Desulfurobacterium sp. TC5-1: one gene and its partner. The protein of the gene in region 1 binds, or shares a complex with, the protein of each later gene. Links are inferred from orthologs where the notes say so. Each region holds a gene or a part of one and is shown on either strand. Other genes may lie near its edges. The genes, in order: fabF and acpP.

Region 1 (15,802 bases):
CGGAAAATGGCGGTATAGTTCTGACAACAGAGAAAATGAACAGAATCATTGATATAGATGAAGACAACTTAGGCGTCCTGACAGAATCGGGTGTCGTGACCTACACACTCCAGCAGGAAGTAGAAAAATTGGGGCTTTTTTATCCGCCGGATCCCTCAAGTTATAAATATTCGACAATTGGTGGCAATATTGCGGAAAATGCTGGCGGACCTCGATGCGTTAAATACGGCGTAACAAAGGATTATGTCCTTCAGCTTGAAGCAGTATTTCCAGACGGAACAATAACAACACTTGGTGCCAAAACAGTTAAAAGTGTAGCAGGCTACAACCTTAAAGATTTGATAATTGGAAGCGAAGGTACACTTGCCGTCATCACAAAAGCCTACTTGAAACTGATCCCTGCTCCAGAAGATGTGAGAACAGCAATGGCAATTTTTGATAATGTCGAAGAGGCAGCTCAAGCAGTCGCAGATATGTTTAAAGCAAAAGTGATTCCTACTGCCTTAGAGTTTTTAGATAGAAATTCTATCGTGGCCGTAGAGAACTATGCGAAACTTGGACTTCCTACAGATGCCGGCGGTCTTCTTATCATTGAAGTAGACGGATACAGAGAAATTGTTGATATGCTCATAGATAGAGCTTTAGAAGTGTGCAGAAAAGCAGGAGCAAAAACAATAAAGAAGGCCACTTCAGCAAAGGAGAGAGAAGAAATATGGAGAGCGCGGAGAGAACTTTCACCTGCAATCGTTCAATTAAAACCAAAGAAAATAAATGAAGATGTTGTCGTCCAGAGAAGTAAAATACCCGAGTTAATAAAAGGTACTTACAAAATAGCAGACAAGTACGATCTAATGGTGGTAAACTTCGGACACGCCGGTGATGGAAACATACATGTCAACTTTATGTTTGAACCTCAGGAAGCAGAAAAAGTTGAAAGTGCGGTAAGAGACTTATTCAGATTTACAATAGAACTTGGAGGTTCTGTTTCCGGAGAACACGGGATAGGTTTCATGAAAAAAGAGTTCTTACCTCTTGAAGTAGGTGAAGCAATAGAAAAGATGATAGCTGTTAAAAAGGCTCTTGATCCCAACAACATTCTTAATCCAGGTAAAATTTTTGACGTTTAAACCGATAAATATTTATAACTATTAATAAAGAACGGGGTGTTCTTATGGACATAGCAACGCTGATAGGTCTTGTTGCGGCTTTCCTGCTGATTGCTATCACAATATTCATCGGTGGAAGTGCAGGCGCTTTCATCAACATTCCATCTCTTCTTATTACAGTTGGGGGCGGCTTTTCAGCTGCAATGGCCGGTTTCCCGATGGCAGAATACATAGGAGGGTTAAAAGCTTTCCTGAAAACGATCAATCCAGGTATGCCGGATCCCCTTGAAACAATTGACTTTCTGGTAGAAATAGCAAAGAGAGCACGGAAGGAGGGAATTCTGGCACTTGAATCGAGCATTGACGATTTTTACGCCAGAGACCCCTTTTTGGGTAATGTTATGCGTATGCTGATAGATGGACTCGACATATCGGAGATTGAAAGCAACGCGGAAGCGGCAATGGCTCAGATTGAGCAGAAACTTTCGACAGAAGCCGCCGTCTGGGAAACACTCGGTGATCTTTTTCCCGCATTCGGCATGATTGGAACGCTTATTGGACTTATCCAGATGCTTCAAAACCTGAGTGATCCATCGGCTCTTGGTCCCGGTATGGCCGTTGCTATGATTACAACCCTTTACGGTGCTATCCTGGCAAACGTTCTCTGCATCCCGACGACTAAAAAATTGAAGTACTACAGAGACCTTACAATGACATTTAAAGAAGCCTACCTTATGACTGCTCAGGCTATTGAGAAAGGCTCTAACCCAAACATCCTCAAACAGAAGCTCAGCGGACTCTTTGGCGTTGAACTCAAAGAGGAGTAACCTTTGAGAAAGAAAAAGCAGGAATGTAAAAGCTTTCCAGCGTGGCTTACAAGTTTCGGTGACCTCATGTCATTACTTCTCACATTTTTTATTCTCCTTTACTCGATGAGTACGATATCACTTGAAAAGTTTAAACAGGTTATAAAAGGACTTACCTCTGCCTTTGGCGGAGAAGTTATCTTTCAAGAAGGCGGCATCCCTGGAGGAAGAAAGATAGGGGTAAATTTTCCAAAAATGTACCCTAAAATGAGAACGAGAGAAGAAATTGAAAAACAGATAGCGGAAATCCACAAATTGCTGCAAAAGAAAGGAATAAAAGCAAGTGTTGCAAAGTATGGGACAGAAATAAAAATAAGGATTAACACGGAAAAACTATTTCCCCCGGGAAGTGCTAAACCTTACAAGAGTGCTCTCCCGATAATAAAGGAGATGTGTGAAAAACTTAAAGCAGTTGAACTTCCGTTAAGGATAGAAGGATACACGGACAACGTTCCCATAAGAACCAAACTGTATCCTTCAAACTGGGAACTTTCAGCTGCAAGAGCTACTGCCGTGTTACGACTCTTCATAAAATGCGGTTACGATCCAAAACTGCTCTCTGCCGCAGGCTACGGACCTACCCATCCAATAGCACCTAACAACACGCCACAGGGCAGAGAAAAAAATAGACGAATAGAGATAGCCGTTGAACTGCCTCAATAGGGAGTAAAGGTGAGAAAGAAGAAAGAGGAATGTAAAAGCTTTCCAGCGTGGCTTACAAGCTTCAGTGACCTCATGTCACTGCTGCTTACGTTCTTTATTCTCCTTTACTCTATGAGTAGCCTTGACGTTTCAAAAGCAGCCAAGTTTTTATCTTACTTCCAGGGAGAAAGAGCAAAATACTTCAGGAAATTTTCAGTAGTTAAACCTATCAAGCTCTACACAAAAGATCTTGCGAGGAAGTTTGGTCGCATTTTAGCCAGACTCCTGCCGATATCAGGTTACCAGATAGTCGTCACAAAACAGTACGTAATGTTGAGACTTTTCAATAGAATTCTCTTCAAAAAAGATTCCATAGAACTTACTCCACAGGCGAAAAAAACACTTGACCAGATAGCTGAGACCATTAAGAAGCTTGGTGGAAATTACACTATCCGCGTTGAGGGATTCACAGACATTAATGCTCCAGAAAAGAAGATTCCAGGAATAAAAGATGCCTGGGACCTCTCTTTAAGAAGAGCCACAACGGTGGTAAGATATCTCATATCAAAGGGAATCTCCCCTGATCGTTTGACTGCAGTTGGATACGGTAATACCCGCCCTCTTTACGTGTGGAACAATCCTATCTTAAGAGCACGTAACAGACGTGTTGAAATCTACATACAGGTTGCCAAAGAACGGAAAGAGATCGAAAAACAGATACAAGAAGAATATCAAAGGTTAAAATACAGGAAAGAAGGTGTAATCACAAATGGGACAGCGAAAGAAGGAAAAGCAAGGAACGAGGCGGTATCTGGCCCTTGATGTGGGATTTAAAAAGATAGGTGTAGCGGTAAGTCTTTCCGGAGTGATTGCAAAACCAGAAAAAATTATATTCAGGAAAACAAATCTTGAAACGTTCAAAGAAATAGAAGAGCTCATACGGAAGCTGGGAATATCAACAATCGTCGTTGGTCTTCCACTTTCAGCTACCGGTGAAAAAACTAAAATAGCAGAAAAGATAGAAAAATTTACCGAGAAACTTTCCAGCTATCTGAAAAAAACTGATATTGATGTGGAAATCGTGTTCCATGACGAATCCCTCTCAACCGTAACGGCAGAAAACATTGAAACGCTTAAAAATCGAAAAGAAAAAGATGATGTTGCTGCAGCAGTTATCCTTCAAGAGTACCTTGATACAGCAAAAGATTGACAACTTTATCTTCAAGCTCTTTTACCGAACCAGCTGCCACTTTAATATCGCAGCTTTCTGGCATTGAACGTTTGTAAAGCTTATCGTAATAATACACCATAAGAAGCTCCACAGCTTCCCTGTATTTTCCCTTTAAAATGGCCGTTTCTATTTTTTTATATACTTCTGGCGAAAGGTATTTCTTTATCTTTCCTAAAGGTTTTAGATAAACTTCCGGTGGATACTTTCCAACACAGTAATCTTTCATGGAATATTCAACTCTAACTGAAAGGGGAAGCTTAACCATCACTTTTATACCCGTCTCCATCTTTCGCCAGAATGGCTCAGGAACAAAAAGTCTCCCTATTCTCTTGCTTTCACCCTCAACGATAATAAACTTTTCATTCTTCAACTTCCTGAGTTTCGCCCAAAGAAGAGCATCAAACATCTTTTGAGAAGGCTGTTTAAGACCTATATTTCCAAAAACGGAACCTCTATGACCGGCAAGCCCCTCAAGGTCAATTGCTGGAAATCCCTGTCTTATAAGATTTCTCAAAACGCAGGTTTTAGCACAACCGGTAGGACCGTAAATAACGTAGAGTCTTTTATTCTCAAGAACTTTCTCCATATCTCTAAGAATAAACTGTCTAAAAGCCCTGTATCCACCTTTTAATCTGAAGACAAATACACCTGCAAGGTTACAAAATGTTGCCACTGCAAGGCTCCTAAGCCCACCTCTCCAGCAGTAGATCACAATATTCTCATGTCTTTTTTTAATCTCTGCTATGGAAGAGACAATGGAAGGAATCTTTGGTGATACAATTTCAACAGCTTTGAGCCTCGCCTCTTTTTCACCTTTTTCCCTGTAAACTTCAGAAACGATTCTCTTCTCTTCAGATGTAAAAAGTGGCACGTTATAAGCACGGGGAATGTGGAACTCTTCAAATTCTTCCGGTGTTCTAACATCAACAAAGGTAAATCCCCTGTCTACTGCCTGTTCAATGTCAATTTCTTTGACCGTACTCACTTTCTCTCTCTCAAATAATCCTGTACAATTTTTACATCTTAAAATATGTGGAAAGGGTATGGTTTCAAGGTCTGATCCAAAATTAGAGATAATGCAACTTATCTTAGAGGAGAAATATCCGGAAGCTCTCAAAAAGCTAACGGAAGTATTAAAACAGGAACCCTATAACAAACAGCTTAAGATGTTACTCTTTGATATCTACTACAACTTAGGTAACGTTAACAGGGCAATCGATACAGCCATAGAAACCTCACAAACCTTGCTTGAAGAAGGCTTCTACGATACGGTTATAGGATACCTTAAAAAAGTCACTTATTACGTCAAACATCCTGCGCTGTACAGGATTCTATTTCATGCACTTGTCAAAAGAGGTCTTGACTACGAGGCATTTCAATCTCTTCTTGATTTCTGCAAATATGCAGTTGAAAACCGTAAATTTCTAAAGGAAGCAGCCGATTTTTTAGACATAGTAATCGACCTCTCTCCCATCCCTTCACTTTCAAAAGAGGCAGAAGAACTGAAAAAGACCCTCCTTAAAGAAGGGCCAAACTAAACTATTCCAATTCATCAAGAACCTCAGGAATAAGCTCATTAAGAAGCTTAGGATTCGCCTTACCTCTGGTTTCTCTCATAACCTGACCAATAAGAAACTTAACAGCTTTTGTCTTTTTCTTATCATCGCCTTCTTTATACTGTTTAACTGCCTTTTCGTTCTTATTCAAAACTTCAACGATTATCTGCTTTAAAGCACCTTCATCTGAAATCTGGACAAGCCCCTTTTCTTCCACAATTTTAGACGGCTGCTTACCGGTTCTAACCATCTCAGGAAGAACATCTTCTTTGGCAACCCTGAGAGAAATCGTTCCTTTGTCAACAAGAGATAAAAGTTCTGCAATGTGTTCAGGCTTAACAGATGTACCGGATATATCGATCTTTTCCTCGTTTAAAACACCCAAAAAGTCAGAAATAATTATGTTTGCTACTTTCTTTGCTTCTCCGTTGTAAGAGTTAGCCGCCTTTTCAAAAAATTCAGCAAGCGCCCTTTCTCTCGTAAGAATGGAAGCGTCGTAAGAGGTTATCCCGAATTCTGAAACGAATCTCTCTTTTGTCTCATCAGGAAGTTCCGGAAGGGAAGATTTGATTGAATCAAGCCATTGAGAATCTATTATGAGAGGGGGAAGGTCTGGTTCTGGGAAGTATCTGTAATCCTCCGCCTCTTCCTTTGTTCTCATTGTCTTTGTAATTCCCTTTTGTGAGTCGTAAAGTCTTGTTTCCTGAACAACTTCACCACCACTTTTAACAAGAGCAATCTGTCTCTCAATCTCATACTCAAGAGCTTTTTGGATAAATCTAAAAGAGTTAACGTTTTTTATCTCCGTCCTTGTACCAAGCCTGTCGCTCCCTTTAGGACGTATAGAAACATTAGCGTCACACCTTAAAGAGCCTTCTTCAAGGTTTCCGTCATTAACACCTATCCATACCAAAATGTCTCTTAACTTCTGCATGTAAAGTCTTGCCTCTTCAGGTGTTGATATATCCGGCTCACTTACTATTTCTATAAGTGGCGTACCTGCCCTATTTAAATCAACGTAAGAATTCTGATCAAAGCCCTCACCGTGAATGGTTTTGCCTGCATCTTCTTCCATGTGTATTCTGCGAATGCGTATCTTTTTTTTCGCCCCGTCAGGTCTCTCTATCTCTATCCAGCCGTGCTCGGCAAAAGGAAGCTCATACTGTGTAATCTGATAGGCTTTTGGCAGGTCTGGATAGAAGTAGTGCTTCCGTGCAAAAACTGAATAACCATTAATCTTACAGTTCAGTGCTAACGCAGCTTTCACCGCAAATTCAACAGCTTTTTTATTTAGCACAGGCAGTGAACCTGGCATCCCGAGGCAGACCGGGCAAACATTTGTATTTGGCGGATCACCAAACCTGTTTTTACATGAACAGAAAATTTTTGTCTCCGTTAAAAGTTGAGCATGAACCTCAAGTCCTATTACCGCTTCAAACTCCATAGCACCTCTCCTTAGACTCAGGCTGTACATATACCTCTTTTACTTGATTCCATAAACCTTAACATCTCTTCTATTTCAGGAATATCGCCAAATTCTTCTCTCACCTTTTCTATAGCAACTTTTAAAGGTTCGTCTGTTTTAAAGAGCATTTCAAAGGCCGTTGTCAGCGCTCTTATAGTTTCCCTTTTAAAACCCCGTCTCTTGAGACCTATAATGTTTATTCCTTCAAGCTTTGCTCTATTTCCAATTGCAACAGTAAAAGGTGGAACGTCCCTTCCAACCGCTGAAGCACCACCTATCATTACATGTTTACCGATTCTCACGAATTGATGAACGCCGGTCATTCCACCAATTATGGCGTAATCATCTACTTTCACATGGCCTGCAAGTGTAGCAACATTGGCAAGGATAACGTGATTTCCAAGTTTACAATCGTGAGCAATATGGGAATAGGCCATTATAAGGCAATCGTCACCGACTTCAGTAACCATTCCACCACCTTCTGTTCCTCTATGAATGGTTACATACTCCCTGATAACTGTTCTATTACCAATCACAACCTCAGAAGGTTCTCCTTTATACTTTAAATCCTGCGGCGGAACACCTATTGTGGCAGAGTAGATAGTACAATTCTCACCTATTGTCGTTTTACCCTCAATAACAGCTCCCTGTTTTACAACTGTTCCTTTTCCTATCTTTACTTCCCTGCCAATGTAAGAAAATGGACCTATCACAACATCTTCATCAAGTTCTGCACCTTTTTCAACAACTGCAAGTTCATGTATTTTTACGCTCATTTTTTCACCACCGATGCCATAATTTCAGCTTCTGCCGCAACCCTGTCATCAACATAAGCAATTCCTTTCATCTTTGAAACGCTCGGCTTCAATATTATAGGTTCAAGAACAAGCCTCAACTGGTCTCCAGGTCTAACCGGCCTCCGGAATCTCGCCTTATCCACACCCATAAAGTAGATAACAACTTCACCTGCTTTCATTTCAAACGATTTAAGCATGAGAATACCACCAACCTGAGCCATTGCCTCGATAATAAGAACACCCGGCATTATTGGATGCCCCGGAAAGTGACCCACAAAAAATGGCTCGTTAATGGTAACGTTTTTTATACCGACAATTTTCTTCTTCGGCTCAAACTCAATAATTTTATCCACAAGTAAAAAAGGATATCTGTGAGGAAGTATTTCCGCAATCTGAAAAATATCAAGTTCTTGACTCAACCTTCACCTCCTTCTATAAGAACTACGGCCTGAGCGGCTATTCCTTCTTCTCTCCCTTCAAAACCAAGTTTTTCAGTGGTTGTGGCCTTAACCGAAACACAATTCACAGGAACTTCGACAGCTGAGGCTATCTTTTCTCTCATATCATTAATGTAAGGTGCCAACTTTGGCTTTTGAGCGATAACAACAGAATCTATATTAACGACTCTATAACCTCTTGAAAAAAGTTCTTTAACCGTTTCCTGAAGTAGAATAAGGCTACTTATGTCCTTGTAACTTTCATCTGTATCGGGAAACAACTTACCGATATCACCAAGGGCTGCTGCACCAAGAAGTGCATCACAGATTGCATGGAGAAGAACGTCTGCATCCGAATGGCCTAATAAACCTTTCTCGTGAGGAATTTCCACACCACCTATTATGAGAGGTCTTCCCTCAACTAATTTGTGAACATCGTAACCTATACCTATTCTTAACATGAGGTTACACTAACCTGCTTCTTATGAATTTTTCTATCTCTTCTCTTATAACCTTCTCTGCCATATCGGGAATAACTTCCCAAGCAATAGATTTTATGATTTCTTCTGCCTCTTTTTTGAATTCTTCCGCTAACTCTTCTTTTAACTGTTTTTTCAGGTCTTCAATGTCTATCTTTTCAACAGGTGAAACTTCCGCTTCAGGAACAACAGGTTGCTGCGGTTCTACCTTTTCTACAGGCGAAGTTTCTGAAGGTTCCTCTTCAACCGACTTTTGAACCTCCTCTGCAGTTTTCTCTTCTGTTTCTTTTTCCACTTCTTGAGGTACTTTCTCAGGTTCTTCAAATTTAGAAACACCAAATGCCTGAGCAAGTTTTTCCTTTTCAGAAGTTTCTTCTTCTAAAACAGGTGTTTTTTCCTCTTTTTCTTCAAGAGATATACCACCCTCTATTGGCTGAATAGCTATAGTCTCTTCTGAAGATTCAGGCTCTAACGTTATAGGCTCAAGTTCCGTCTCTTCACCACCTATATGAAGAACATTTTCCTCTATTGGTTGTATCTCCATTACCTCTTCAGCTGGCGTTATCTCTATTTCTTCCGGATGCTCTTTCTTGCCGCCGGTAAGAACTATTTCTGGCTTTTCAGCTTTCACTTCCATTTTTGGTTTTTCAAGCCTTGCTTCATTGACAAGTCTAAATAAATCGTCAACTGTGAAAGGCTTGGGAAGCACAAACTTAACGCCCATTTCCTTTGCTTTTTCTTCGTCAAAACCCTCACTTTTAAGACCTATAAAAACTACAGGAATACCGGCCGATAAAATATCTGGAATTACATCATAAGCCTTACCATTTTTAAGAGCAACATTTATTATTGCCACTTCTGGCTTTTCTGTATTTACTTTATTTAAAACTTCTTTTAAGGTTTCAGCATGAATTAACTCAACACCTCTCGGTGCCAGAACCTTTTCCATAAGCGTATGCCACGTCTTTTTAGCATCTGCGTAGAGAACCTTCATTTTGTTTCCCTCTCTTTTACCGATTTAATGAGGTCTTCAAGAATTAAAACCAGTTGCTTTGAATTAAGAGCTATTTCATCTATACTCTTGAGAAGATCTTTCTTATCGTCCTCTTTAAAAGCATACATAAGGCTTATGAGATCGCCTTTAACTGCCTCTTCGTTTATCTCTCGTGCCATGTTTATAGCTTCTTTAATTTTATCGGTATCTATAGACGGCACTGCCGTTTTTTCTTCTTTTTTCTTAGCTTCTTCCATGGAAAGTTTAATAGACTCTATTTCCGCTCTTATTATGTCTATTTTATCTTTTATTTTCATTATTACCTGATCATCAAGATTTACTGAAGGTAAAGACGCATTGAGAGATTCTTTCAACTGATTAATAACGGAATCAATAGTTTCAGCACTCTTAATAGATATTCCTGATGCACCAATATGTGTTTTAAGATCCTCTAACTGACTAATTATCGCCTCTATCTGTTCTTTATACTTTTCCAAAATTTCCTCTGTGGACAGAGATATCTTCTTTGTTAAATCCACTACCTCGTCCTGCAAAGATTTCACGGTAGATTCCAGCCCTCTTAAAATGGGCGTGTAATCCTGAACCGGCTTCGAAGATGACATTCTACCTATAACAAATCCTATAACCATACCTAATGCACCGAATACCCCTGCCACAAGCGTTGTCATTATTCCTGCATCCATAATCATCTACCCACCATCTTTTTAATATCTATACCGATGTTTAATAGAATATCATAAATTTTAGCAATAGGTAAGCCCATTACATTGAAGAAATCCCCATTTATCTTTTCTATAAAAATCGCCCCATGCCCTTGAATCCCATAAGCGCCAGCCTTATCATCCGGCTCGCCAGTTTCAATATACCAATCTATCTCTTCTCCGGTAAGAGGTTTAAAAACAACCTCTGTTTTTTCAAAACCCTTAATTAGATCTCCCTCAGGCAGTTTCAAAGCAAATCCTGTAATAACGCTGTGTTCTCTACCAGAAAGTAAACTTAAGAACTCCGCAGCCTCGATTCTGTTTGAAGGTTTTCCTAATATCTCACCATCGATAACAACGATTGTATCTGCAGCTAAAGCTATTTCGTCACTCTTCTGCAAAGAGCTTCCAGCCATAACTTTCAAAACAGCATTTTCTACCGCTGTCACTTCAGGAGCACCTGTCAGGTTTTCACGAATATTAAACGACGAGTAAACCCTGAAAGGAATCCCTACCATCGAAAGAATCTGCCTTCTCCTTGGTGAGGAAGATAGAAGAAGAAAACGGTTATACTCCCTCATAAAATCCCCAACTTCTCGAGCATTTTTTCAGCAGCCGACTGTTCTGCCTCTTTTTTAGATTTCCCCTTAGAAACCGTTTTTATCTCATTTACTATACATTCAACGGTAAATTCTTTGGAATGCTCAGGCCCTTCTTCTTTCACAACCCTGTATTCCGGAATTGTTTTAAAATCCCTCTGTGTAATTTCCTGAAGATAACTTTTATAATCTTTGTAGGTTTTCGTGTTTTCTAATATTTCCCACATTTTGCTTAAGAAAACATTGCAAAAGACAGTTTTAGCAGTTTCAAAGTTTGAATCAAGGTAAATAGCACCAAAGAGCGATTCAAAAACGTCGCAGAGAATAGACTCCTTTTCCTTACCACCGGACTTAAGTTCACCCCTTCCTAAAAGAATAAAAGAACCCAGATTAACTGTCCTTGCAAGTTTTGCAAGAGAAGGCTCGCTAACCAGAAAAGCTCTTATCTGCGAAAGTTCACCCTCACTTTTTTTAGGAAATCTTTCAATTAACTTTTCACTAACTATAAGACCAATAACCGAATCGCCCAAAAATTCAAGAACCTCGTAATTTTCAATTTCATCTTTTTTCTCAAAAGCGTAAGAAGTATGTGTGAGAGCCCGCATAAGGAGCTCCCTGTTTTTAAAGTGATATCCTATTCTCTCTTCAAGCTGTTTTATCTTTTCAAGGAAAAAACTCAACGTCCTATCCTTCCTCATATTTCTTTATTACAAGACACGCATTTGTGCCGCCAAAACCAAAGTTGCTTTTGAGAACATACTTTACATCTGCCCTCTCAGCCTTATTTGGTACGTAGTAAAGATCACATTCCGGATCAGGTTCTTCGTAATTTATCGTCGGCGGGATAATCCCCGTTTTTAATGTAAGAACTGAGGCAACACACTCAACACCGCCGGCAGCTCCAAGGAGATGCCCTATCATGGATTTAATACTGCTTATCTTAACCTTATACGCGTAATCACCAAAGACAGACTTTATGGCCATCGTCTCATACATGTCATTAAATTTCGTAGATGTTCCATGAGCATTGATATAATCAATGTCTTCAGGTTTAATACCTGCATCGTTAATTGCATTCCTAATAGCTCTTGCGGCACCTTCACCATTAGGGGCAGGAGCTGTTATGTGGTAAGCATCGCCACTCGTCCCATAACCTGCAACTTCCGCAAGGATAGGTGCTCCCCTTTTAACTGCATGCTCATATTCTTCTAATATGAGAATTCCGCAACCTTCACCCATTACAAAACCGTCTCTGTTTTTATCAAAGGGACGGCTTGCTTTTTCTGGCTCATCGTTTCTCGTTGAAAGAGCTCTTGCAGCTGCAAACCCAGCAACACTTAAAGGTGTTATAGCACTTTCTGTACCACCTGCAATCATAATGTCAGCATCGCCATACTGAATTGTCCTGAAAGCTTCACCAATAGCATGAGTTCCCGTTGCGCACGCGGTTACAACTGAAATGTTAGGACCTTTGAAACCAAATCTTATAGAAACAAATCCTGAAGCCATATTTATAATTTCCATAGGAACAAAAAACGGTGAGATTCTTTTTGGTCCCTTTTTCATTAAAATTTCGTGCTGTTTTTCTATTGTCCCGATTCCACCTATACCTGAACCTATGAGAACACCTGCCCTTTCAAGATCAATTGAATCAAGGTCAAGCTTTGACATCTCTATAGCCTGAACAGAGGCTGCAACTGCATACTGGATAAACTCATCAGTCTTTCTCACATCTTTCTTATCAAAGTACTTAAGGGGATCAAAATCCTTAACCTCACCAGCAATCTGAACGGGAAAATCAGAAGCATCAAACTTCGTAATCTTTGTTATACAGGACTTTCCCGCTGTAAGATTGCTCCAGAATGTATCAACATCACTTCCAGCAGGTGATACCACGCCTACACCTGTAACGACAACTCTCCTCTTCATATCCTATCTCCTAAAACTATGATTGATTTAACAAAGGCTTCTATGAAATTATATAAAATAAAAGTGGAGACAAATTACGCAACTTCCTGAGAGCGACCATAATTTTAAATCAGTAGAAAAAATTTCTCAAACCTGACGGGAGGTGGAAGATGGTATTAGAAATAAAACCTCAAGAGAAGGATTATGACACACTTGCCCTCCGCGTATTCCTCAAAGCACTGGAAATTATCGGCGGACCCAAGAAATTATTTGAATACAGAAATCTCACATGGGTCCCCAGCCTGATGGAGGCGTGTTACGCAGTTGTACTAAAAGAAGAGGGAATGAAAACAGAAGATGAAATAGCCGAATTTATAGGAATAACAAAACAGACAGTCAGGAATATGCTTTCTGCAGATCCAGATCTGGTTCTTAAAAAGCTGGAAGGCGAGTTAGAAAGCAAAGACATCAAAGTCCATACAGCTGGAGGCCTTGCAAAATTAGCTTATAGAGAAGTTAAAGAGGGAAGAGACAACGTGCCTTTTGTTGTCTCTGTATGCAAAACTTATCTTTCCCAACTTTTTGGCGTCGTCTGGCCTGTAGAAGTTTTAACAGTAATAAAGGGATTGTCATTCCCTATAGAGGATAGACAGGTTCTAAAAGAAAAACTGAAAGGTATTAAAATAAAAGACAGCTATGCCGAAGACCTGATTGATGTGATAGAATTGCCTGTTAGAAGTCCTGCTGATTTATTACACAAATTAAAAGAGGCTGCTACTAAGGATTAAGGAGTCTTTGGATATGGATAAAGCAATCCTGCGCCAGATAGAAAAAAAGCTTGTTGAGCTTGGGATCCCCTTAGAAAAACTCGAAAAGATAAAGAAAACAAATGAGGATTTTTTTGAAGGCCTTATAAAGAACAACCTCATAAAGGAGGAAACTCTCCTCCAAATCTTATCTCAGGTTTACGGTGTTCCATCTGTTGACTTAAGAGAAATTAGTTTAGATGAGGATATTGTAAAGATAATTCCCCAGAGTACTGCCGAAAAAAATATGCTCCTTCCCATCGGTAGAATAGGTCCAAACCTAAAGCTTGCTATGGCAGATCCATCCGACCTGCAGACAATAGAACGATTAAGATTCTCAACAGGCTTCAAAATAGAACCTTACGTGGCCTTACCCTTTAGAATTAAACAGAAACTTGAAGAAGTCTATGGAAAGATAGAGGAGGATTTCTTCTCAAAACTGCGCCAGGAACTTTTAACAGAAAAGGAATCAGCAGAAATAGAAGATTTAGAAGAAACACCTGTCAAAGAAAATGTTGTTTCTCTTGACAACCTGAAACAACTTGCAACTCAAGCACCCATTGTTAAGCTCGTTAACGCTATAGTCCTTGAAGCTCTCAAAAGAGGTGCCAGTGATATTCATATTGAACCGTTTGAGAAGGAACTAAGAATAAGATACAGGATTGACGGAGTCCTGCACGTTGTAGGAAAGTATTCCCCGGAAATTAAAGATGCCGTATCAGCACGTTTTAAAGTCTTAAGTAATCTTGATATTGCCGAAAAAAGACTTCCACAAGACGGCAGAATGTCGGTTAAGTATAAAGGCAGAAAAATAGATTTCAGGGTTTCAACTCTTCCAACGGTATTCGGTGAGAAAATTGTTCTCAGGATTCTCGACAAAGGAAACCTTCAACTTGACCTGTCAAAATTGGGGCTTGAGGAAAGAGAATATAAACTCCTCATGAAGGCAATTAAAGCACCTTACGGTATGGTTCTTGTTACCGGACCTACAGGCTCCGGTAAAACAACAACGCTATATTCCTCCCTTCTAACGGTTAACACACCAGAAGTTAACATAATGACAGCTGAAGACCCGGTAGAATATAACCTTTACGGAATCAATCAGGTTCAGATAAAACACGAAATAGGGCTTGATTTTGCGAGAGTACTGAGAGCGTTTCTAAGACAGGACCCTGACATTATCATGGTTGGTGAGATAAGGGACAAAGAGACAGCTCAGATAGCCATTGAATCAGCTCTTACCGGTCACCTTGTATTTTCAACACTTCACACAAACGATGCACCAAGCACTGTGACAAGATTGTTAGATATGGGAATAGAACCGTTCCTGGTTTCATCATCAGTCCTTCTTGTAATAGCCCAGAGGCTTGCAAGGAGAATTTGCCCTAAATGCAAAGAACCCTACAAATATCCTATTGAAGTCTTAATGGAAGTAGGTTTTTCAAAAGAAGAAGCAGCTACGATAAAAACATACAGAGGGAAAGGTTGTGACTACTGTAACGGTACTGGTTATAAGGGAAGAGTTGGATTTTACGAAGTTCTTGAAATGTCCCATAAAGTCAGAGACGCCATATTGAAAGGGAAAACCAGCGACGATATCCGTCAGATTGCTATCCTTGAGGGAATGAGAACGTTGAGAGATATTGGTAGAATAAAAATCGCAAAAGGCGACACAACACCTGAAGAGGTTCTTCGTGTTACAAGAGAGTATTAAGGAGGTATCGGATGAAGAAAGAGAAATTACTCAGAATATTTATAGATAGTGAAGATAAATACAACGGTGAACTTCTATGGAAATATATTCTGAAATCCGTAAAAGAGAGAGGTCTGGCCGGTGCAACCGTTATTAAAGCTGCAGCTGGCATTGGCTCTCATTCTGAAATACATACAATTAGCGTGCTTGCCCTATCTTTTAACCTTCCCCTAATCATAGAGATAATCGATGAAGAGAAAAAAATAGAAGACTTCATATCATTTATAGATACTTTCCTTGAAGAAGGGCTGGTAACAGTTCAGGATGTTGAAGTGAAAATTTACAGGCACAGGTAAAGAAATGCTACTTGGGACTGTTGAGCTTGGAAAAATTCCCAGAGTCATACTTGCAACAGATGATAAAAATACAGAGGAAAAGCTTTTCAAAGCGCGGGAACTCAAGATAGACCTGATAGAAGCCCGCATAGATTTAATAAAAAGC
Region 2 (15,558 bases), on another replicon or contig:
CCTCAGGAGTAAAAAATGAAAGCACAGAAGACTTTACCGGGTTTTAACGGTTTATATATTGACGCAACTCCTCTAAACCTTTTATCAGCTCCTCACAGCTTTTGCTTCGCATTACTCTTTCATTTAACTTTGCTTTGCCGCGGATGCCCTTGAAAAGCTGGACTGCTTCCATTTTTATCTCTTTGCAGGCTCTTTCTTTTTCCATAAATTCCCACATTAATTTTAGTTCTTCCAAAAGAAATTCTATTCTTTCGCCAAATGTTGCTTTGTAGTCTCTTTTTTCTTTAAATTCTTTAAATATCCAGGGATTTGAAATGGCGCCTCTGCCTGCCATGACACCGTCACAGCCGGTCTCTTCAAACATTCTCTCTATATCTTTCCAGCTCCAGACATCACCGCTGCCAACAACAGGAACAGGTGAAATTTTTTTAAGGTCTCTTATCCTTTCCCACCGTGCCTTTCCTGTGAAAAGTTCCCTTGCAAGCCGCGGATGAAGTGCAATGAGGGAAACACCTGCTTCTATCAGTTCTTCGGCTATCTTTTCAAGGTTGTCTTCATGAAAGCCGAGCCTGATTTTGGCAGTAACAGGAACACCGTAAGGTTTAAGGGCATTAACAGTCTCCCTTACTATCTCCCCCATAATTTCGGGAAACTGGAGAAGGTATCCTGCAGATTTTGCTTTTAAAACCTTTTTAACGGAACAGCCGAAGTTTATATCTACAGCATCGGGCTTATACTCCTTTACCACTTTAACAGCAGCTCTTGCTATCTCTTCGGGGTTTCTTCCGTAAAGCTGTAAATGTATCGGCCGCTCCTCTTCGGTGAAGTAGGCAAGTTCTTTTTCTATTCTTTTAAAAACGATACCGGTAGCGTTCATGAGTTCTGAATAGACCCTGTCGGCACCGAGCCGCCTGCACAGCCTCCGAAACGCAGAGTGGGTGTATCCTGCCATAGGTGCAAGGATGACTTCTCTTTTTATCTCTAACTTATTCAACTGCAAGCCTCAATCCGAGTTTTTTTGCGTGGTTGTAAACGGTTAAAAATTCCTCTTCCGTTATCCGCCGCGCTATTTCAGGAAATTCAGATGCCCTGTAAGCGGGAAAGTACTGATCCATAACGTTTACGTAAGCACCTTTTCCTATCGTATCTTTTATCCAGTTAAGAATTTCTATGGTGTCACCGGTGTATCCCGGCATGACAAGGTGCCTTATTAAAACGCCCCTTTTAGCTGTCCCGTCACTGCCGATTTCAAGATTTCCAACCTGACGAAACATTTCCAGAACCGCATCTTTTACAACTTCCGGATAATCCGGCGCTTTAAGGTATTTAGTTGCAAAATTCCGGTTAAAAGTTTTAATGTCCGGCATGTAGATGTCAACGATACCATCTAACTCTTTTAACGTTTCAACCTTTTCATAACCTCCGCAGTTGTAAACTACAGGGACGGAAAGGCCTTTCTCTTTCGCCTTTAAAATCGCAGGAACTATAAGGGGAATCTGATGGGTCGGCGTCACAAGGTTTATGTTGTGGCACCTGTTTGCCTGAAGGTAGAGCATGATTTCTGTAAGCTCTTCAACCGTTATCTCTTCCCCTTCGCACAGGTGCGAAATGTCGTAATTCTGACAGAAAACACACCCGAGGTTACAGCCTGAAAAGAATATAGTTCCCGAACCGTAAATACCCGTTAAAACAGGTTCCTCACCGAAGTGGGCAAAGGCAGAGGCAACCTTCAGTTTAATTCCCGTTTTGCAAAAGCCCTTTTCCTTTTCCCTATCTACGCCGCAGTTTCTGGGACAGATTGTGCAGTTTTTAAAAGCTTCAGTAGCAAGAATCAACCTTAACCTCTCTTAAAATCTCTTCTGGAGAAAGGGGAATTGTTCCGACCTTTTCATTTCCGGGATTAACAACAACCTGAAGGAACGGTTTATCGGATGTAAAGAACCACTCAAGCTTTTCCTTCAAACCGTCCCTTTTCCATACCGAAGAAGTGTTTTTAAAGCCCATTCCCTTTGCAACAACCTCAACATCAACCGTTGAAAAGTTAAAGTTCTCCTGATCACCGGTGCTTCCCCACGTTCCGTTATCAACGCAGAAAATTCTAAAGTTTTCCGGTGCGTAGCTGCTGCACGTTGCAAGCGTTCCCGTGTTCATTAAAAGGGAACCGTCACCGTCTATGGAAATAACGGATCTGCCTGTTGCAACAGAGTATCCAAGGGCTATTGAGGAAACAAGGCCAAGACTTCCGAGCATGTAAAAAACGGAATTTTCGATACCAAAAAGGTTTTTAAGATGGTAAACTTCCCTTGCCGGGAAACCGATGTTTGCAAAAAGAACCGTACCTTTATCTCCCTTTTCCTTCAGGAAAGAGAAAAGTTCCGCCACAGCTTCAAACCTTCTCATGTCGGGATTTTTAATACTTTTTTCAACCTTAACAGAAACAACTTTTTCTCTCTCTTTCTCAAATACCGGATTTTTATACTCTTCACCTTCAAAAAGTGCAGGAGAAAGCAGAATGGCTATTGGCTCCCTCTTCCTAAAAGCTTCTTCTACAGCTTTTGGAATGATAGGCAGGGCACTCTTATCATAAACCTTTACAACAGGAACACCGCAGGCTTTAAAAAGGTTTTCCGTAACCTCGCCCATCAAAACCTGAGGAAAAATTTTCTCTTTATAAATACCCCTGTGAGAAACAAAGATGGGAAGGGGAATTCTGTAAGTCTTTATCAGCGTCATAAGAGCACCGAAAATGTTACCCACACCGGAAGACTGAATGAAAAGAGCATAACGCTTGCCGCCGGCAAAAAGTCCCGCAGCTATACCTAAACCCTCTTCCTCCCTTGAAAGGTGAATGTGCTTTTTACCGTAAACATCATCAAGTTTAGCCAGTAACGTCTTAACCCTATCACACGGAAGAGAAAGAACATAATCTATCTTTAAACCTTTCAAAGTACCCGTTATAAATCCCGTAGCTTCCATCAACCACCTCACAAGTAGAAAGTGGTTTAATAATAGCAAAACATTGCAACCGGCAAGAAACTGACATACTATCAGTGATAAAATAATTGAGGTTTCATATCAGACAAGGAGGCAGAATGTTTAAGAATATCTTCAGAAAAAAGGGAAACGAGGAAGGATTTCTGACACCAAAACAGATAGTTGAAGAGCTGGATAAATACATCGTAGGACAGCAGGAAGCAAAGAAAGCGGTTGCCATTGCCCTTAGAAACAGGTGGAGAAGGCAAAAACTTCCTGAAGATATGAGAGAAGAAGTTGCGCCCAAAAATATTATTATGATAGGACCTACAGGCGTTGGAAAAACGGAAATAGCAAGGAGATTGGCAAAGCTTGTAAATGCACCGTTCGTGAAAGTAGAAGCCACAAAGTTTACAGAAGTCGGTTACGTCGGAAGAGACGTAGAATCAATGATAAGAGACCTTGTTGAAATAGCGGTTAACATGGTAAAAGAGGAAAAGATAGAAGAGGTAAAGGTAAAGGCGAGAGAACTTGCTTACGAAAGACTTCTTGACCACATGATACCGGAACAGCCCGCCAAACCTCAATCCCTTGAAACTCTATTTGACGTTTTTCTGCCTTCACAATCAAAGAAAAAAGAAGAACCATTAGCAAGAGAGATTAAAAAGGAAAGGGAAAGATACCTGAAGCTTTTAAAAGAAGGAAAACTTGATGAAGAAGAGGTTGAGATACCGGTAACCGTTGAAACACCTGCCAACATAGGCGTAATAGGCATAGGTCCCGGGATGGGAGGCGACGCCGGAAACATTCAGGACATAATTTCCTCGCTCTTTCCAAAGCCTAAAAAGATGCGAAAAATGAAAGTAAAAGAAGCCCTCAGATACCTTGAACAGGAAGAGGCACAAAAACTGATAGACATGGACGAAGTAATCAAAGAGGCAATAAATCGCGTTGAAAATCACGGCATCGTTTTCATAGACGAAATAGATAAGGTAGCTGCAAAGGGAAGCGGAAAAGGCCCGGACGTTTCAAGGGAAGGTGTCCAGAGAGATCTGCTGCCGATAGTAGAAGGCTCAAAAGTGCCAACAAAATACGGCCTGATAAAGACAGACCACATACTATTCATAGCGGCCGGTGCTTTCCACATAGCAAAACCTTCTGACCTGCTACCGGAACTTCAGGGAAGATTCCCGATAAGGGTAGAACTAAAACCGCTCACAAAAGAAGATTTCATAAGAATCCTGACGGAACCGAAAAACGCACTAACAAAACAGTACACTGAACTTCTTAAAACGGAAGGCGTTGAAATAGAATTTACAGAAGACGGCATCGAAGAGATAGCTAAAATGGCGGAAGAGGCAAATACAAAAGCCGAAAACATCGGCGCAAGAAGACTTCACACCGTACTTGAAAGACTCCTTGAAGACATATCATTCAACGCACCCGAAATGAAAGGACAAAAGGTCATAATAAACAGAGAATACGTAAAAGAAAGACTCGGCAACATTATAGAAGACGAAGATCTTACAAGATACATACTGTGAATCTGGAGAAAGCATGCTTGAAAGGATAGCCGCAAAGATAAAAAAGTACGGTGATCTTTTAATAACCATTGATGGAAAGGAACGGTTCTATCTCACAAAGTTTCCGTCGTCATTTGGCGTCGTGGTTATCACAGCAGAAGGTGAAGGCTTTTTCTTCACCGATAAACGCTACCTTAACGCTGCAAGAGAAAGAGCAAAAAAGTTCAACGTTTTAGAGTGGAAAAGCTTTGAAAACCTGAAAGAAATTTTCGGGAACAGGAAGGTAATAGTTGACGGCGAAAGAGTAACGTTAAAACAGTTTAACGAAATAGAAAAACACTTTGAAACCACCACGGTCAACGGCTTTTTGAAAGAGTTTCGCGTGGTAAAAACGGAAGAAGAGATCTGCGCCATAGCCCGTGCAGTTGCCATTGCCGAACAGTCATTAAGGGACGTTCTGCACCTTTTAAAACCGGGTATAACAGAGTATCAGTTCAGAAAAGAGTTAGTAAACAGAATGTTTCACTACGGCAGCGAAGAATCGTTTGAGACGATAGTCGCATCCGGGAAAGGTGCATCTATTCCTCACTGGAAAACCTCTCATAAAGAGGTAAAGGACGGTGATGTTGTTATTGTTGATTTCGGTTCAATTTTCGGCGGCTATCTTTCAGACATAACAAGAACTTTTCTTATAGGAAACGTTTCTTACGAACTTAAAAAGATTTACAATATAACCCTTGAAGCTCAATTAAAAGGAATAGAAGCAGCAAAATCGGGCATGCCCTGCCGCGAAGTTGATAAAATAGTAAGAGATTTCATCACTGAAAAGGGATACGGTGACTACTTTGTCCACGGTACGGGACACGGAATAGGCGTTGAAATCCACGAAGCACCAACGTTAAGCCCGAAATCAAATGAGATTTTAAAGAAAAACAGCGTTGTAACGGTAGAACCGGGTATATACATACCCGAACTTGGCGGCGTAAGAATTGAAGATGATGTTTTAGTAAGAGAGGACGGAGGTTATTCACTTATAACCCTTCAAAAGTAATAGGGAGGTTTTAATGGCAAAAAGCATCGATTTAAGCGGTAAAGTTGCCCTCGTAACAGGCGGCACAAGAGGTATAGGAAGGGCAATAGCTGTTGCTCTTAAAAGTGCAGGTGCAATAGTCTATATCACGGGAACAAACGAAGAGAGAACAAAGCAAGCCGCAGAAGAGATAGGCGTAAACGGCGTGAAGATGAATGTCTGCGACAGAGAAGAGGTCAAAAAAGTTGTTTCAGAGATAGCGGAAAAAGAGGGAAAAATAGACATTCTCATAAACAACGCCGGCATTACAAGGGACACCCTTTTTATGAGAATGAAGGATGAAGATTGGGATGCAGTAATAGAAACAAACCTCACAGGCATCTACAATGTAACAAGGCAGGTAGTCCCCCTTATGATGAAAAAGAAAACCGGCTCCATCGTCAACATCTCCTCTGTCGTTGGATTCACAGGAAACCCGGGACAGGTTAACTACTCATCTACAAAAGCAGCACTTGTTGGATTTACGAAATCCTTGGCAAAAGAAGTTGCATCTCGGGGAATCCGCGTAAACGCCGTAGCACCGGGATACATAACAACAGACATGACGCAGAAAATACCGGAAAAGGTAAAAGATGCCCTAATAAAGTCCATACCTATGCGCAGAGAAGGTGAACCATCAGAGGTTGCAGACGCCGTCCTATTTTTAGTGTCAGACATGGCGTCATACATCACAGGCACCACAATTCACGTCAACGGTGGACTTTTCTAAAGTTAGGAATATAATTTCCACTATCAACTATTTAAGGAGGTTGGCATGGCAGAAAACATCGAAGAAAAGGTGAAAGAACTTATCGCCGATAGACTTGGAGTTGATCCCGAAGAAGTAACTCCAGATGCTTCTTTTGTAGAAGACCTCGGCGCAGACTCTCTTGACACAGTTGAGCTCGTTATGGCTCTTGAGGAAGAGTTCGGAATTGAAATTCCTGACGAAGACGCTGAAAAGATTCAAACAGTTGGCGACGCCATCGAATACATCAAAAACCACACCTAAAAGTACTCATCTTTTCAAAATTTAAGGGGGGAAATCCCCCCTCCTAACAAAAACCTGCCGAAATCCCATCTTTCTCTTTAAACCATCAGAACTTATTCGTAAAAGCATTCAAAAAAGTTTACAATTTCATATAAAGTCTATAATTTTCCCCTAAAACTCATCACTATAAGGAGCGTGATGGACGTACTTGTAAGGGACATTTATAAAATGCCGGCAGGGCAGGAGTTTAAGGGCTTTTTTATAATAGAGAGCGCCGAGATCAAAAAGCACCGAACGGGCGAACCATACTTGAGACTTATCGTTTCTGACAGGACAGGAACTCTTCCAATTCTCTGGTGGAAGCCGCCAAAGGATGCAGACCTCACAATTTTCAAAAAAGGTGACGTCGTTTTTATTGAAGCTTACGTTGAACTTTTTCAGGGAAACGTCCAGCCAAAGATAAAATTTATGCGCCACGCAGAAAAAGCCGAATTTAAGAGAGAAAAATTTATAAAGGTAAGCAGGTTTGACGTTGAAGAACAGTTTACAAAGCTGCTTGAAATTATTGAAACGATAGAAAATCCATACCTGAAAAAACTTCTTGAACTCATATTCTACGACGATGAGATTGCATCAGCATTTATGAAAGCACCAGGTGGAAAGTTCATCCATCATGCCTCCATCGGTGGTCTTTTAGAACACACTTTAGGGGTTGTTGAAATATGCGAAGTCGTGGCAAAAAGGTATAAAAGCATAGACAGAGATCTCCTCATTACTGCTGCAATACTTCATGACATAGGAAAGATAGACGAATACAGCATGGACGTAGCAATTGATAGAACAGACGAAGGAATACTCTTAGGCCACATTTTCACGGGAAGCGAACTAATCTCTAAAAAAATTGATGAAATAGAAGGATTTCCTAAAACCTTAAAAGTAAAACTGCTCCACTGCATCCTTTCCCACCACGGTGAGTACGAATTCGGTTCACCAAAAAAACCAAAAACACTCGAGGCGGTAGCTCTCCACTATGCGGACGCCCTCGATTCTAAAGTCAAAGGATACGAAGAGCACATAGAGAGAGAGCTTGGTGAAGGAAAGGGATGGACAAAGAGACACTTTGCCTATGAAGTTCCTATCTACTTTGACGGGGAGATTAGCTATGAGTGAGAAAAAACTTACATACAAGGACGCTGGCGTTGATATTGAAGCTGGAGACGCACTCGTTGAGAGGATAAAACCTTTCGCGAAAAAAACGTTTGACAGTAACGTACTTGCCGGAATAGGCGGTTTTGGTGCAGGATATCTTATACCTGAAGGTTACAAAAAACCCGTTTTAGTTTCCGGAACAGACGGTGTTGGAACAAAACTTAAAGTTGCCCAGATGGCAAACGTTCACGATACTGTTGGAATTGACCTTGTAGCAATGTGCGTTAACGACATATTGACCGTTGGTGCAAAACCCCTCTTTTTCCTTGACTACTTCGCAACAGGTAAACTCTCAGTTGACACCGCCGCAGACGTTGTAAAAGGTATAGCAAAGGGATGCGAAATTGCCGGCTGTGCACTCATCGGTGGCGAAACGGCTGAGATGCCTGACTTTTACCCTGAAGGTGAATATGACCTTGCAGGTTTCGTAGTCGGAATCGTTGACATGGAAAAGTACATAACCGGCGAAAAGATAAAGCCGGGGAATATTGTTATAGGTATTGCATCATCGGGAATACACAGCAACGGATACTCTTTAGTAAGAAAGCTCTTCTTTGAAATTCTGAAATTAGACGTAAACGATACCGTTGATGAGTTAGGAAAAAGCGTTGCCGAAATTCTGCTGACACCCACAAAAATATACGTAAAATCGATATTAAATCTCCTGTCAAAAGTAAATGTTAAAGGGCTTGCCCACATTACGGGCGGTGGAATACCCGGAAACCTTGTAAGAATTCTTCCAAACGGAACAAAAGCCGTAATAGAGAAAGATTCATGGGAAGTTTTGCCAATATTTAAATTCATTCAGGAAAAGGGAAACGTTCCTGAAGAAGAGATGTTTAAAACGTTCAACATGGGCGTTGGAATGTGTGTGGTAGTTTCACCTGAAGACGTGGAGAAAACACTTGCCGTTCTTAAAGAAGCGGGTGAAAAAGCTTTCATAATAGGTAAAATAGAGGAAGGAAACAAAAAGGTTGAGATAAAATGAAAATAGCAGTCCTTGCTTCTGGAAGAGGTTCAAATTTTAAGAAAATAGCAGAAGCCGTAGAGGCAGGAAAAATTCAAGCTGAAATAGCATTGCTTATCACTGACAGAGAAACCGCCGGTGCGATAAATATTGCAAGAGAATTTGGAATAAACATTTGCTACCTGCCTTTCAAAAAATTTTCAAATAGAGAAACTTACGATGAAAAAATCGTTTCCATATTAAAACGGGAAGGTGTATCCCTCGTCTGTCTTGCCGGTTACATGAGAATAGTTACGCCAACTTTCGTAAAAGCCTTTGAAAACAGAATAATGAACATACACCCTTCGCTCCTTCCCGCTTTTCCAGGACTTGGCGTTCACAAAAAAGTTCTGGAATACGGTGCAAAGTTTTCCGGCGCCACAGTCCACTTTATTGATACCGGTGTTGACACAGGTCCAATAATCATTCAGGCGGTTGTACCTGTAAAGCCGGAAGACACGCCTGACACACTTGCTAATAGAATCTTGGAATGGGAGCACAGAATTTATCCCCAGGCTGTAAAGTGGTTCGTTGAAGGCAGGATAACAATCAACGAAAGAAAGGTTACAGTAAAAGGTGCATCCTATGACTCCCCGCCGGTCGTTCCGGCACTGGAGGACTTTTGATGGAGAGGTTTAAAATTTCTGAAAACGTTGAAGCAGTCCTCAATCCCGTAGATGAACTTGACATAACTTCTGTCGTCATCTTTTCAGAAAACGGAAGCGTAACAGACAACGGAAAAGCAGGACTCACAAACTTGTCCCTCCACGTTGGTCTAAAAAGGAGTGTTTCAAAAACGACCAAGGAAATAGCATTCTTAACAGAACCTTACGGTTCATCGATAATTCCAGAAACAGGAAAAGATTTTTCTACTATATCTTTCCAGATAACTCCCGATGGATTCCCGGTCTTCATAGAAGTCCTCTCTGAACTGATAACGGAACCGGCCTTTACCGAAGAAGATTTCATAATAGAAAAAGAGACAACCATTGCTGCCATAAGGGCAAGACTTGAAAGTGCATTTTCGTTTGGTTACGAAGAATTTAACCTTTTCACCTATAAAAACACACCTTACAAAAATCTACCGTCCGGAACGGTAGAAACCGTCGTGCCCATAACTCTCAACGACCTTAAAGAGAAATACAGAAGGTTTTTTAACGAAGGAAAATTCATTATTTCAATTGCAGGGAAAATCCCCGAAAATGTGGAAAAACTACTCTCTAAACTTCCCATAAAGGGAGGAAAGAACAGAAAACTTCTCTTTAAAACGCCCATTGAAAAAAGTGAAAGTGTAAACTTATGCAGGAAAGGTTCAACACAAACCTTCATAATAAGAGGATACGAAGCACCGTCAGTAAATGACTGGAAAAAGTACGTCTCCTATAAGCTGCTGAACACCGTTGTAGGTGATGGATTTAACTCTATCCTCTTTCAGCAGCTACGGGAAAAACAGGGACTTGCCTATTCAACAGGTTCCTTCTTCCCGACACTAAAAAATCCTGGAAGATTTGTCATATACATAGGCACGTCGCCGGAAAAGGAAGAACAGGCACTAAAAGGCATTGACAACCTGATAGAAAACCTGCCGGCGTTAATCGGCGAAGAAGATATTAACAGGGCCAAAAACTACCTTAAAGGGACTTATCTACTTGACCACGAGAAAAGACTACGAAAAGCCTGGTACTACGGATGGTGGACAGTGCTGACAGGAACACCGGAAAAAGACACCCAATACATAGAAGAGATTGAATCACTAACACTTAAAGACGTAAAAGAAGCAGCTGAAGAGTTAAGTAAAAAACCCTACCATCAGGTAATCGTCTGCAATGGATAGCGTAATAGTTGTAAGTATGTGTTTATTAGGAATACGATGCCGTTACGACGGAAAGAGTGTTCCGTGGGAAGGATTAAAGTTTATTAAGGATAGGTTTTTTATCCTTCCCGTCTGTCCGGAACAGCTTGGAGGACTTTCAACGCCAAGATCTCCATCAAAAATAGAGAAAGGAGACGGCTTCACCGTTTTAGAAGGAAAAAGCAGAGTTTTAACCGTTGAAGAAAAAACAGACGTGACAGCAAATTTTGTGAAAGGTGCGCAGGAGGCACTCAAAATAGTAAATCTATTCAGAGAAAATGTGAAAGCTGTAATATTAAAGGAGAAAAGTCCTTCGTGCGGCGTGAAAACCATATATAATTTTAACTCAGACTCTCTAAAAGCAGGGAAAGGCGTAGCAGCAGCCCTATTTATTAAAAATGGCTACCGCGTTTTAAGTTCTGACGAACTTGAAGAGATAGAAAAACTTTAAAAAGGAGTACAGATGAGTAGATTGCCAGAACTTGTTATAGCAGGACTAAAACCAAAATACCCGATTATCCAGGGCGGAATGGGTGCGAAAGTATCCCTCCACAAACTTGCAGCTGCTGTTGCAAACGCAGGTGGAATGGGCGTTATATCAGCCGTTCTACTCCAGGAAAAAGACAGAAAAAAGGAACCCAAAAAGACTTGCAAAGGCAAAAACCTTGAAGAATTGGGAATGAAGCCTTATCTATACGCAACAGAGCTTGCAGAAGAGATAAGAAAAGCAAAGGAACTTGCACCAAACGGTCTGATAGGCGTAAACATAATGTACGCATTGACACACTTTTACGAACTGCTCCTTACAGCCATTGATGCAGGTGCGGACTTTATCATTCAGGGAGCAGGCTTTGGAAAGGACGTCTTTAAAATATGTAAAACCTTTGACATCCCGCTTATAGAGATAGTATCAACGCCAAAAGGCGCCGCTCTATCTGAAAGACTCGGAGCTTCTGCGATAATTGTTGAAAGCGTCGAAGCGGGCGGCCATCTTGGAACAGACAAAGGATTGTGGGAAGTTCTTCCAGACATAGTAAAAGCCGTTAAGAAGATACCTGTAATAGCGGCCGGTGGCATTTTCGACGGAAAAGACATGGCAAAAGCCTTTGAAATGGGTGCAAAAGGCGTTCAAATCGCAACAAGATTTATAGCAACCTACGAATGTGACGCCGATCAAAAATTCAAAGAGTATATAATAAATGCGAAGCCGGAAGATTCTATATTTATAAAAAGCCCTGTTGGCATGCCGGCACATGCAGTTAGAAACCCATTTACGGAAAGGTTGGAAAAGGAAGGGAAAATACCTCACAGATGCCACTACAACTGCTTAAAGACATGTGCAAAGGCAGATTCTATATACTGTATAGCTGATGCCCTGCTTGCATCTGCAGCGGGCGACGTGGTAAATGGACTTGTATTTTCCGGCAGTAACGTAGGAAGAGTTAACAGAATGTACCACGTTGACGAACTGATACAGGAACTTGTAAAAGAGTGCGAAGAGGAACTTGCAAAGAAAAATCTTAACTTCCGGGGGGAATGATGAAAAAGATACTTGTTGCTGCAGTTTTTCCTCTTCTGCTGGCAGGTTGCGTTCAGACACAGCCGGTAAACACAACACCTGCAAAGCAGGAGAGCGCATACGATAAAAAACTTGAAGAATTAGAAAAACGTATATCTTCAATAGAAGCAAAAAGTTTACAGAACAGCGCTCAAATTAAAACTCTCAACGAGAGAGTCGCCAGAGTAGAGGACAGGCTCGTTGAAGACGAAAAAGAAATATACGAACTCAAGAAAACATCACAGCAGACACAAAAAGTTTTGAAAGAAATAACCGTATCTGCTAAATCCGCCGTACAACCGGAAAATCAAACAGAGGCAGTTCCGCAGGAAACTGCCGAAGTCGAGCAACCTTCAGCAGAAGTCCAAACACCAGAAGTAATAAATGTATCTGACGAAGACATCTATAAAAAGGCTTTCAACGCAATGGAATCGGGTGAACTCGACACGGCCAGAATCCTGTTTGAAACACTGGTTAAAAGGTATCCGGACAGTCCTCTGGCAGACAACTCCCTCTACTGGATAGGTGAAATATTCTACTCCCACGGCGATTACGCAACAGCACTTGACTACTTCAAAAAGGTTGTTGACAACTACTCAAACTACTACCCATCACCAAAAGGAAACAAAGTGCCTGCAGCCCTGCTTAAAGAAGCCCTCTGCTACAAAGGACTCGGTGACAATGCAAAAGCAAAGCAGCTGCTGAAAAAACTGATTTCAAAATACCCTTCAACAAACGAAGCAGCCATAGCCAAAGTAAAACTGATGGAACTTGGAGATTGATAGATGAATGAAAGAGATATGAGAATCAAAGGACTTGCATATAGAGGCTTCGATCTCTGGCTTAACCTTGAACTTTCGAAGTTCCGGCCGGACGGCGGTTACGAAGAGGTCGAAAGGTTTCTGTCAAAACGGTTCAAAACGGAAAATCTCAATCCCTTGCTTGAAGTTTTAGGACTCCTTGAAATGGCATTAATAGAGGATGCTCTGAAAGGTAAGGAGTACTTTACTGAAGAAGAGAGAGAACAGGTAATAAAAGAGGTTGTGGAGCAGCTTGCGTCTGACTTTCCCCTCATAGTGGAAGAGATGGAAAAGATAGCAGAAAGTATAAATGGTAAAATTAGCCAGTTCAAGGAGCTTGCTAAAAAGTATAGAGAAAAGGAAGGAGGCAATTAAATGTCAGGGAAAATAAAAGTTGCCATAGTAGGGGTTGGAAACTGTGCCAGTTCCCTCATACAGGGAATTTACTACTACCAGGGGAAGTCAGAAAAAGATATATCTGGACTTATGCACTACGATATAGGCGGCTATAGACCGTGGGACATAGAAATCGTTGCCGCATTTGACATTGATAAAAGAAAAGTTGGAAAGGATGTAAGCAGGGCAATTTTTGAAAAGCCAAACTGCACGACCGTTTTCAATCCCGATGTTCCGGAAATGGGTGTTGAAGTCCAGATGGGACCCGTTCTTGACGGCTTTGCAGAACACATGAATGAGTACCCGGAAGACCAGAGATTCGTGGTAGCTGACAAGGAACCTGTCGACGTAACAAAAGTTTTAAAAGAATCGGGAGCAGAGGTTGTTATCAACTACTTACCTGTTGGCTCTGAAGAAGCAACAAGATACTATGCCCGGTGCGCTCTTGACGCTGGATGCGCCTTTGTCAACTGTATTCCTGTTTTCATAGCATCAGACAGCGAATGGGCTAAAAAGTTTGAAGAAAAAGGACTACCAATCGTCGGAGACGACATAAAATCACAGGTGGGCGCAACAATCACTCACAGAGTTCTGGCAACACTCATGTCAGACAGAGGCGTTGCAATAGACAGAACCTACCAGTTAAACTTTGGTGGAAACACAGACTTCTTAAACATGCTCGAAAGAAAAAGACTTAAAACAAAGAAAATATCAAAAACGGAAGCCGTTCGCTCACTGATTCCGTACCCTATGGCTGACAACAACATTCATATAGGACCAAGTGACTACGTCCCATGGCTTAAAGACAACAAAATTGCATACATAAGACTTGAAGGAAGGCTCTTTGGCGACGTTCCAATGTACATAGAATTGAAACTATCCGTTGAAGACTCACCAAACAGTGCAGGTTCTGCAATTGATGCTATAAGATGTGCAAAAGTTGGACTTGATAGAAAGATAGGCGGTCCCCTCTACTCCATCTCTTCATACACGATGAAACATCCACCTATCCAGTATCCGGACTGGAAAGCAAAAGAGCTTGTTGATAGATTTATCAAAGGTGAAGTGGAAAGGTAAAAAGTCCTTAAAAATAAAAAAAAAGGGGGCTTCAAAGCCCCTTTTTTACTTTAAATTCTATCTTTTATTAGAAGCTCAAGCCTTTTCATCGCCTCTTCAGAGATATACTCTTTTTTTGTCTGAATAGCACCAACAAGCGCCGTTTTTGCGTAAGAGTTTTCAATGTCTTCTGGCTTAATCGTCTCTATAACACGCTTAAGCATCCTTTTAGCATTCTCAATGTTCTTCGCCATAGTGGCAAGAACTTTTTCAACGTTAACCTCTTCACCTTCCTTCCATACATCGTAATCTGTTGCAAGAGCAACAGCCGCATAAGGAATCTCTGCTTCCCTTGTGAGCTTTGCTTCAGGGATGTTTGTCATTCCAATCACATCAACACCCCAGCTCCTGTAAATCTTTGATTCAGCCTTTGTTGAAAATTGAGGTCCCTCTATACAGATGTAAGTTCCTTCTCTATGAACCGGGATACCTTCATCAAGGCAGGCCTTGTAAATAAGCTCGTTCAAACATTCGCAGGTGGGTTTATCGAAAGGAATGTGGGCAACGATGCCGTTACCAAAAAACGTAGAAGGTCTGTTTTTTGTTCTGTCAAAGTACTGGGTAACTATAACAAAATCACCGGGCTTTATTTCTTCCTTCATTGAACCAACAGCACTGACAGAGAGAATGGCATCAACGCCGAGCATTTTAAATCCGTAAATGTTTGCTCTATAAGGAACTTCTGAAGGAAGGTAAACGTGTCCCCTTCCGTGTCTTGGAAGGAAATAGACATCCTTACCGGCAAGTTTTCCGTGAATGTAAGCATCTGAAGGTTTACCAAAAGGTGTATCAAGTGTTATTTCCTCAACATCGGTAAGACCTTCAATGTCGTAAAGTCCGCTTCCACCGATAATTCCTATCTTCATACTCTCCTCCTGAATTCAAATTTACCTATTGAAGGATATCTCTTTACCGCCTTCTTCAACCTTTATTATCGTTCCCATACCCCAAACATTAATCACTTTATCACCGTCGTTATCAACGCCTTCAAGAATCTTGACAGTAATATTCTTAACACCGTTCCCGCCGATATCCTCAGCCTGCTGCTCAAGCATTGCAACAACC

What was found.
Region 2: the proteins of fabF (region 1) and acpP are in contact, whole or in part, in a solved structure (PDB 6OKG), measured with the Escherichia coli proteins. The link is inferred for Desulfurobacterium sp. TC5-1 from one-to-one orthologs.

The regions. Positions count from the first base shown.
Region 1 is NZ_ATXC01000001.1:524,461-540,262, reverse strand. The notes cover bases 10,702-13,649. They hold fabF (beta-ketoacyl-ACP synthase II), read right to left. Parts: upstream 12,824-13,649; coding sequence 11,579-12,823; downstream 10,702-11,578. Other genes in these bases: pilB (type IV-A pilus assembly ATPase PilB), read left to right, coding at 13,604-13,649; H153_RS0102610 (bacterio-opsin activator HTH domain-containing protein), read left to right, coding at 12,973-13,590; rnc (ribonuclease III), read right to left, coding at 10,873-11,574; H153_RS0102625 (Maf family protein), read right to left, coding at 10,702-10,876. Also shown: H153_RS0102690 (FAD-linked oxidase C-terminal domain-containing protein), read left to right, coding at 1-1,127; H153_RS0102685 (motility protein A), read left to right, coding at 1,172-1,933; H153_RS0102680 (flagellar motor protein MotB), read left to right, coding at 1,937-2,635; H153_RS09085 (flagellar motor protein MotB), read left to right, coding at 2,645-3,436; Holliday junction resolvase RuvX, read left to right, coding at 3,384-3,824; tRNA 2-selenouridine(34) synthase MnmH, read right to left, coding at 3,787-4,830; H153_RS0102660 (tetratricopeptide repeat protein), read left to right, coding at 4,889-5,383; Asp-tRNA(Asn)/Glu-tRNA(Gln) amidotransferase subunit GatB, read right to left, coding at 5,385-6,845; lpxA (acyl-ACP--UDP-N-acetylglucosamine O-acyltransferase), read right to left, coding at 6,863-7,642; 3-hydroxyacyl-ACP dehydratase FabZ, read right to left, coding at 7,639-8,082; ispF (2-C-methyl-D-erythritol 2,4-cyclodiphosphate synthase), read right to left, coding at 8,079-8,561; H153_RS0102635 (response regulator), read right to left, coding at 8,566-9,573; H153_RS0102630 (hypothetical protein), read right to left, coding at 9,570-10,283; more of H153_RS0102625, read right to left, coding at 10,280-10,701; more of pilB, read left to right, coding at 13,650-15,322; H153_RS0102600 (DUF190 domain-containing protein), read left to right, coding at 15,334-15,657; aroD (type I 3-dehydroquinate dehydratase), read left to right, coding at 15,662-15,802. UniProt on the Escherichia coli protein: Involved in the type II fatty acid elongation cycle. Catalyzes the elongation of a wide range of acyl-ACP by the addition of two carbons from malonyl-ACP to an acyl acceptor.
Region 2 is NZ_ATXC01000002.1:161,706-177,263, forward strand. Bases 5,255-7,958 are described here. They hold acpP (acyl carrier protein), read left to right. Parts: upstream 5,255-6,340; coding sequence 6,341-6,577; downstream 6,578-7,958. Other genes in these bases: H153_RS0108490 (aminopeptidase P family protein), read left to right, coding at 5,255-5,547; fabG (3-oxoacyl-[acyl-carrier-protein] reductase), read left to right, coding at 5,561-6,295; H153_RS0108505 (HD domain-containing protein), read left to right, coding at 6,755-7,726; purM (phosphoribosylformylglycinamidine cyclo-ligase), read left to right, coding at 7,719-7,958. Outside these bases: H153_RS0108470 (tRNA-dihydrouridine synthase family protein), read right to left, coding at 44-994; H153_RS09720 (radical SAM protein), read right to left, coding at 987-1,835; comD (sulfopyruvate decarboxylase subunit alpha), read right to left, coding at 1,819-2,976; ATP-dependent protease ATPase subunit HslU, read left to right, coding at 3,093-4,517; more of H153_RS0108490, read left to right, coding at 4,531-5,254; more of purM, read left to right, coding at 7,959-8,753; purN (phosphoribosylglycinamide formyltransferase), read left to right, coding at 8,750-9,397; H153_RS0108520 (pitrilysin family protein), read left to right, coding at 9,397-10,605; H153_RS0108525 (DUF523 domain-containing protein), read left to right, coding at 10,598-11,074; H153_RS09725 (nitronate monooxygenase), read left to right, coding at 11,087-12,163; tol-pal system protein YbgF, read left to right, coding at 12,163-12,963; H153_RS0108540 (hypothetical protein), read left to right, coding at 12,967-13,356; H153_RS0108545 (inositol-3-phosphate synthase), read left to right, coding at 13,357-14,454; mtnP (S-methyl-5'-thioadenosine phosphorylase), read right to left, coding at 14,505-15,359; H153_RS0108555 (hypothetical protein), read right to left, coding at 15,381-15,558. UniProt on the Escherichia coli protein: Carrier of the growing fatty acid chain in fatty acid biosynthesis.